One region of the uncultured Comamonas sp. genome, then DNA from elsewhere that is predicted to be linked to it. Evidence: riboswitches for the same ligand, from Rfam matches in the RefSeq annotation. Region 1 holds a riboswitch; the other holds the start of a gene.

What was found. A riboswitch is a leader RNA that binds a small molecule or an ion and turns the genes downstream of it on or off. The one in region 1 is predicted to bind S-adenosylhomocysteine.
Region 2: it holds a riboswitch for S-adenosylhomocysteine, as region 1 does, so the genes downstream of both, ahcY (adenosylhomocysteinase) here and metH (methionine synthase) in region 1, are expected to answer to the same signal.

The regions. Positions count from the first base shown of each region.
Region 1 covers NZ_CAXYJV010000027.1:29,711-33,117, reverse strand. The annotation lists gene ACHWUQ_RS10165 (PACE efflux transporter) at 1-176, shown strand, start outside; gene gltS (sodium/glutamate symporter) at 246-1,484, opposite strand; S-adenosyl-L-homocysteine riboswitch at 1,710-1,820, shown strand; gene metH (methionine synthase) at 1,856-3,407, shown strand, end outside.
Region 2 covers NZ_CAXYJV010000034.1:116,498-119,904, forward strand. The annotation lists gene ahcY (adenosylhomocysteinase) at 1-1,426, opposite strand, end outside; S-adenosyl-L-homocysteine riboswitch at 1,501-1,599, opposite strand; gene ACHWUQ_RS12495 (response regulator) at 1,618-2,322, opposite strand; gene cobG (precorrin-3B synthase) at 2,435-3,407, shown strand, end outside.

The DNA of each region.
Region 1 (3,407 bases):
GCATGGAAGGGGGCCTCGTCTTCATGCTCGTGCCGCTGTTTGCCTGGTGGTTCGACGTCAGCCTCTGGGAAGCCCTGGTGATGGACATCGGCCTGCTGCTTTTCTTCCTGGTCTACACCTTTGTGTTCAACTGGTCATTCGACCGTCTGTTTGGCCTGCCGCAATCGGCGCAGTGACCTCCCCGGTCTGAAAACGCAGCGGGGCGTCGTGGTAACACGACGCCCCGCTTGTCTATGGCCCCGGCCTCAGCGTATCCAGGCAATCATCAGCTGCAGCACAAAGGCGTTGATGATGTCGATAAAGAACGCGCCCACCAACGGCACGATCAGAAAGGCCTTGTGCGACGGGCCGTACTGGCTGGTGATGGCCTGCATGTTGGCAACAGCGGTGGGCGTGGCGCCCATGCCAAAGCCGCAGTGGCCGGCGGCCAGCACGGCCGCATCGTAGTTGCGGCCCATCGTACGGAAGGTGACGAAGACGGCAAACAGCGCCAGTGCCACGGTCTGCACGGCCAGGATGAGCATCAGCGGCCCGGCCAGATCGGCCAGCTCCCACAGCTTGAGCGACAGCAGCGCAATGGCCAGGTAGATCGACAGGCCGGCGTTGCCGAACACATCGATGGCGCGGTCAAACACCTTGAAGCCAAAACCATAGTCGAGCACATTGCGGATCACCACGCCGCCGCCCAGCGCCCAGACAAAGGTGGGCAGCTGCAGCTTGGTGCCCTGGGTGGCGCTGGTCATGAACTCGGCAAAGGCCAGGCAACCGGCAAACAGTGCCAGGGTCTCGATGGCCGCCTCGGCCGTGATCAGGCGCGGGGCGGTATTGGGCGTTTCAAAGTTGGCAGGCTCCGTGCCTTCGCTGGCGCTGCCGTGCGCGCCGGTCTGCGCGTCTGCCAGGCTGCGTGGCTGGGCCAGCTGGTGGCGGGTGATCAGGCGCTTGGCCAACGGGCCGCCGAGCAGGCCGCCAATGACCAGGCCAAAGGTGGCGCAGGCAATGCCCAACGCGGTGGCACCGCTCAGGCCGTATTGGTTCTCCAGCACCGAACCCCAGGCGCCCGCAGTGCCGTGGCCGCCCAGCAGGGTGATCGAGCCTGCGACCAGGCCAATCAGCGGGTCCAGCCCCAGCAACGTGGCCAGGCCGACGCCCACGCCGTTTTGCACAAAGATAAAGGCAACGATCACGCCCAGAAACACCACCAGGCCCATGCCGCCCTCACGGAGCTTGGCAAAGTTGGCGCTCAGCCCGATCGACGAGAAGAACACCAGCATGAAGGTGGTCTGCATGCCGCTGGCAAAGGCCAGCGTCAGACCGGTGGCCTGGTGCAGCGCAAAGATGATGGCCGCGACCACCAGGCCGCCGGAGACCGGCTCGGGGATGTTGAAGTCACGCAGAAAGCGGATGTGCCGCGTCAGCAGCTTGCCTAGCAAGAGCACGAGGACGGCAAAGATCAGCGTGTAGTAAGCACCGAAACTCAGATGCAAGGGAATTCTCCTCAAATCGCAGGCCTTGACCTGGTTAAACACAGAAAGCCGGCGTTGCGTAGACGTTCACGCAGGTTGCCAGCAAAGTGCTGCAATATGGGTGAAAGCTGATGCATCGTTTAATTTAATAAGGCTATAACCAACGTTCGTGAGTGGTGTTTATGGCTATGGACAAGTCCCCCCGCCTGTGCTTACGCGCCTGGGCTGGCTTAAAATGCAGGGCCTTGTTCCAAGGAGCGCTGCAGCTGGCCAGTGGTAACCACCACAGGCCTGTCAGGCTTGGGGCAGGTCGACGGGCTGATTTCGCATGGCCCGCATCAACGGCGCTCACCTGTTCTGTCTCTGTTTTCTGGTTTTTACAGGTGAGCCCCATGTCTGCGTCTGCCGTCCCCGTTTCCGTTCCTCCCATGCGCCTGTCGGGCCTGGAGCCCGTGTTTGTTGGCGAGGACAGCCTGTTTGTCAACGTCGGTGAGCGCACCAACGTGACGGGCTCCAAGGCCTTTGCGCGCCTGATTCTCAACGAGCAGTACGAAGAAGCGCTGGCCGTTGCGCGCCAGCAGGTGGAAAACGGCGCCCAGGTGATCGACGTGAACATGGACGAGGCCATGCTCGACAGCAAGGCCGCGATGGTGCGCTTTCTGAACCTGATCGCCTCCGAGCCCGATATCGCCCGCGTGCCCATCATGGTCGACAGCTCCAAATGGGAGGTGATCGAGGCGGGCCTGCGCTGCATCCAGGGCAAGGGCATCGTCAACTCCATCTCGATGAAGGAGGGGGTGGACGAGTTCAAGAAGCATGCGCGTCTGGTCAAGCGCTATGGCGCGGCGGCCGTGGTCATGGCCTTTGACGAAAAAGGCCAGGCCGACACCTACGAGCGCAAGATCGAGATCTGCGAGCGTGCCTACCGCATCCTGGTCGACGAGGTGGGTTTCCCGCCCGAGGACATCATCTTCGACCCGAACATCTTTGCCGTGGCCACCGGCATCGAAGAGCACAACAACTATGGCGTGGACTTCATCGAGGCGACGCGCTGGATCAAGCAGAACCTGCCCGGCGCCAAGGTGAGCGGCGGCGTGTCCAACGTGTCGTTCTCGTTCCGTGGCAACGACCCGGTGCGTGAGGCGATCCACACGGTGTTCCTCTACCACGCGATCCAGGCGGGCATGGACATGGGCATTGTCAACGCCGGCATGGTCGGCGTTTATGACGACCTGGAGCCGGTGCTGCGCGAACGCGTCGAGGACGTGGTGCTGAACCGCCGCCCCGACGCCGGCGAGCGCTTGGTGGAAGTGGCTGACAGCGCCAAGAGCGGCGCCAAGGACGACAGCAAGAAGCTGGAGTGGCGTGGCACGCCCGAGAGCCCGAAGACCGTGAACGAGCGCCTGTCGCATGCGCTGGTGCATGGCATCACCGACTTCATCACCGAAGACACCGAAGAGGCCTACCAGCAGATCGTCGTGCAAGGCGGTGGCCGCCCGCTGCATGTGATCGAAGGGCCGCTGATGGACGGCATGAACATCGTCGGCGACCTGTTTGGCGCCGGCAAGATGTTCCTGCCCCAGGTGGTCAAGTCGGCCCGCGTGATGAAGCAGGCCGTCGCTCACCTGGTGCCCTACATCGAGGAGGAAAAGCGCCAGCAGGAAGCGGCTGGCATGGATGTCTCGAGCAAGGGCAAGATCGTTATCGCCACCGTCAAGGGCGATGTGCATGACATCGGCAAGAACATCGTCACCGTGGTGCTGCAGTGCAATAACTTCGAGGTCATCAACATGGGCGTGATGGTGCCCTGCCACGAGATCCTGGCCCGGGCCAAGGCCGAGGGCGCCGACATCATCGGCCTGTCGGGTCTGATCACGCCCAGCCTGGAAGAGATGCAGTACGTGGCCGGCGAGATGCACAAGGACGACTATTTCCGTGTCAAAA
Region 2 (3,407 bases), on a different contig from region 1:
AGCGGTAGGTTTCGGGCTTGTAAGGGCCTTCCTTCTTCACGCCAATGTAGTCCGCTTGCGCCTGGGTCAGCTCGGTCAGCTGGGCGCCGACCTTCTTCAGGTGCAGGCGTGCGACCTTCTCGTCCAGCACCTTGGGCAGCACATAGACCTTACCCACTTCGTAGGCGTCGGGGCGGGTGAACAGCTCGATCTGCGCCAGGGTCTGGTTGGCAAAGGAGTTGGACATCACAAAGCTGGGGTGGCCGGTGGCGCAACCCAGGTTCACCAGGCGGCCCTTGGCCAGCAGGATGATCTTCTTGCCATCGGGGAAGGTGATGTGGTCGACTTGCGGCTTGATCTCTTCCCACTCGTACTTCTCGATCGATGCGACATCGATTTCGTTGTCGAAGTGACCGATGTTGCAGACGATGGCCTCGTCCTTCATCGCGACCATGTGCTCGTGGCGGATGATGTCCTTGTTGCCGGTGGTGGTCACGAAGATGTCGCACTTGTCAGCAGCGTACTCCATGGTCACGACCTTGTAGCCTTCCATCGCGGCCTGCAGGGCGTTGATCGGGTCGATCTCGGTCACCCAGACCTGGGCGCGCAGGGCGGTCAGCGCCTGGGCGCAGCCCTTGCCCACGTCACCGTAGCCAGCGACCACGGCCACCTTGCCGGCGATCATCACATCGGTTGCGCGCTTGATGCCGTCCACCAGCGATTCGCGGCAGCCGTAGAGGTTGTCGAACTTGGACTTGGTCACCGAGTCGTTGACGTTGATCGCGCGGAACAGCAGCGAGCCGTTGGCCGACATTTCGTTCAGGCGGTGCACGCCGGTGGTGGTCTCTTCGGTCACGCCCAGAATCTGGGCCGACTTGCGGCTGTACCAGGTCGGATCGACGGCCAGCTTGGCCTTGATCGCAGCAAACACGATCTTCTCTTCTTCGCTGCCGGGGTTGGCCAGCACGGAGATGTCCTTCTCGGCCTTCTTGCCCAGGTGCATCAGCATGGTGGCATCGCCACCGTCGTCCAGGATCATGTTCGGGCCTTCGCCTTCGGTGCCCTTGGCGCCGAATTCAAAGATCGCGTGGGTGTAATCCCAGTAGTCCTTCAGCGACTCGCCCTTGATCGCGTACACGGGCACGCCGGTTTCGGCGATGGCGGCAGCGGCGTGGTCCTGGGTCGAGAAGATGTTGCACGAGGCCCAGCGCACTTGGGCGCCCAGGGCCGTCAGTGTCTCGATCAGCACGGCGGTCTGGATGGTCATGTGCAGCGAGCCGGTGATGCGCGCGCCCTTCAAGGGCTGGGCAGCAGCGAACTCTTCACGCACGGCCATCAGGCCAGGCATTTCGGTTTCGGCGATCTTGATTTCCTTGCGGCCCCAAGCGGCCAGGGAAATATCGGTAATCGCAGAGTCAGCGGGATTGAAGCGAACAGCAGCGTTCATGGTTTTCTCCAAAAATTGAATGAAAAACCACGTTCCGCGGAAGAAGGGGAAAGACCATCTCACCGCACAGAAAGCGTGGGTGAGCGTCGTTGCGAGATGAAATCCGAGCCTCACGCCCCGTGGTGGTCTGGCGCCTGGCTAGACTGGGAAACGCTGCAACGCTCCTCGGATGGAGTGCGATTATAAGGGCATCAGCCCTGTAACCCCACCAGGCGGTAGCCCACTTGCAGCTCGGTGAGCAGATGCCGGGGCTGGGCCGGCTCGGCCTCGATCTTCTGGCGCAGGTTGGCCATGTGCACGCGCAGGTAATGCGGCCGGTCCAGGTACTCCGGCCCCCAGACCTGCAGCAGCAGCTGGCGGTGCGTCAGCACCCGGCCCTGGCCGGCAATCAGCGCCGCCAGCAGCCGGAACTCGATAGGGGTCAGGTGCACGACCACGCCCGCCTGGCGCACCTCATGCGTAGCCAGGTCCACCTCCACATCGCCAAAACGCACCGTGCTGCCGGGCTTGTCGCCCCCGCTGCGCTGGCCCCGGCGCAGCATCACGCGCAGCCGCGCCAGCAACTCGGGCACGCCAAAGGGCTTGCTCAGGTAGTCATCGGCGCCAGCGTCCAGTGCGGCCACCTTTTCCTCTTCCTGGTCGCGGGCCGAGAGCACCAGCACCGGCAGCCCACTCCAGCCGCGCAGCTCGGTGATCAAGGTCTTGCCATCGGCATCGGGCAGGCCCAGGTCCAGCACCAGCGCATCGGGCTGCCGGCTGGCCGCCTCGATCAGGCCGCGCCGGGCGCTGTCGGCTTCAAAGACCTGCCAGCCTTCGTCCTCCATGGCCAGACGCACAAAGCGGCGGATATTGGGATCGTCGTCCACCAGGAGGATGCGGGGGGCTGCAAGCGTCATGCGCCCGATTGTGACAAAAAACCGGGGTGGTTTGCGCCTGTGTACCGAGAGGAAGCGGGCACTTCGCTACACTTCAGCACCCTGGCACTGCCGCTGCACTGCCGCCTGCCCCATGTTTGCAAGCCCACCTTCTTCCCCTCCACAGACCCAAGGCTGGTGCCCTGGCGCCTGGCAGCCCATGGCCTCCGGCGATGGGCTGGTGGTGCGGGTGCGGCCGCCGCTGGGCAGGCTGTCGGCCGCGCAAGCACAGCGTCTGGCCGAGCTGGCAGAGGCGCATGGCGCCGGCCTGCTGGAGCTCACCAGCCGCGCCAATATCCAGCTGCGCGGCGTGGCCCCCGATCAGCACAGCAGCCTGCTCGATGCGCTGGCCGCCCAAGGCCTGCTGGACCCTGACGCACGCCAGGAGCAGCTGCGCAACCTGGTCATCGACCCGCTGTGCGCACCCGATGACGGCGTGCTGACACTGGCCAAGGCACTGCAGCAGGCGCTGGTGGCCGACACAGCGCTGGATGGCTTGCCCGCCAAGTTTGGCTTCTCGCTGGCCAGTGGCCGCCATGGTGGCCTGGCCGAGGTGGCCGCCGATGTGCAGCTGGTGCGCGATGGCACCCAGGGCTGGCGGCTGCAGGTGCCCGGCCAGCCCGTCGCCTGGCAGGCGGACAGCGCAACCCTCACCGTGCAAGCCGCGCTGGTACTGGCCCGCTGGTGCGCCGCCCAGGCCCGCGCACGGCGTGCAGCGGGTGAACACCCGGGCCGCCTGCCCCAGCTGCTGCGCCAGGCGCAGGCCCAGCCAGGCGCATGGCCGCCCTTGGCCTTGCCCGCTGGCCTGCGAGAAGTCCCCTCTTATCTGCCTGCCGATGGCAGCCCAGCACCTGGCTGGCAATGCGGCCTGGGCCTCTTGGTGGCCGCGCCGCTGGGCCGGGTCACTGCCGGCGCACTGGCACGCCTGGCCCGCAGCGGCATCAGCGGCCTGCGGCTGACCCCCTGGCGCATGCTGCTGGTCGAAGGCCTGGCGCCTTCCGGCAGCGCGGTGCTGGCAGCGGCAGGCCTGGACGACCCCGCGCACTGGATCCGCGATCCGCAAGATG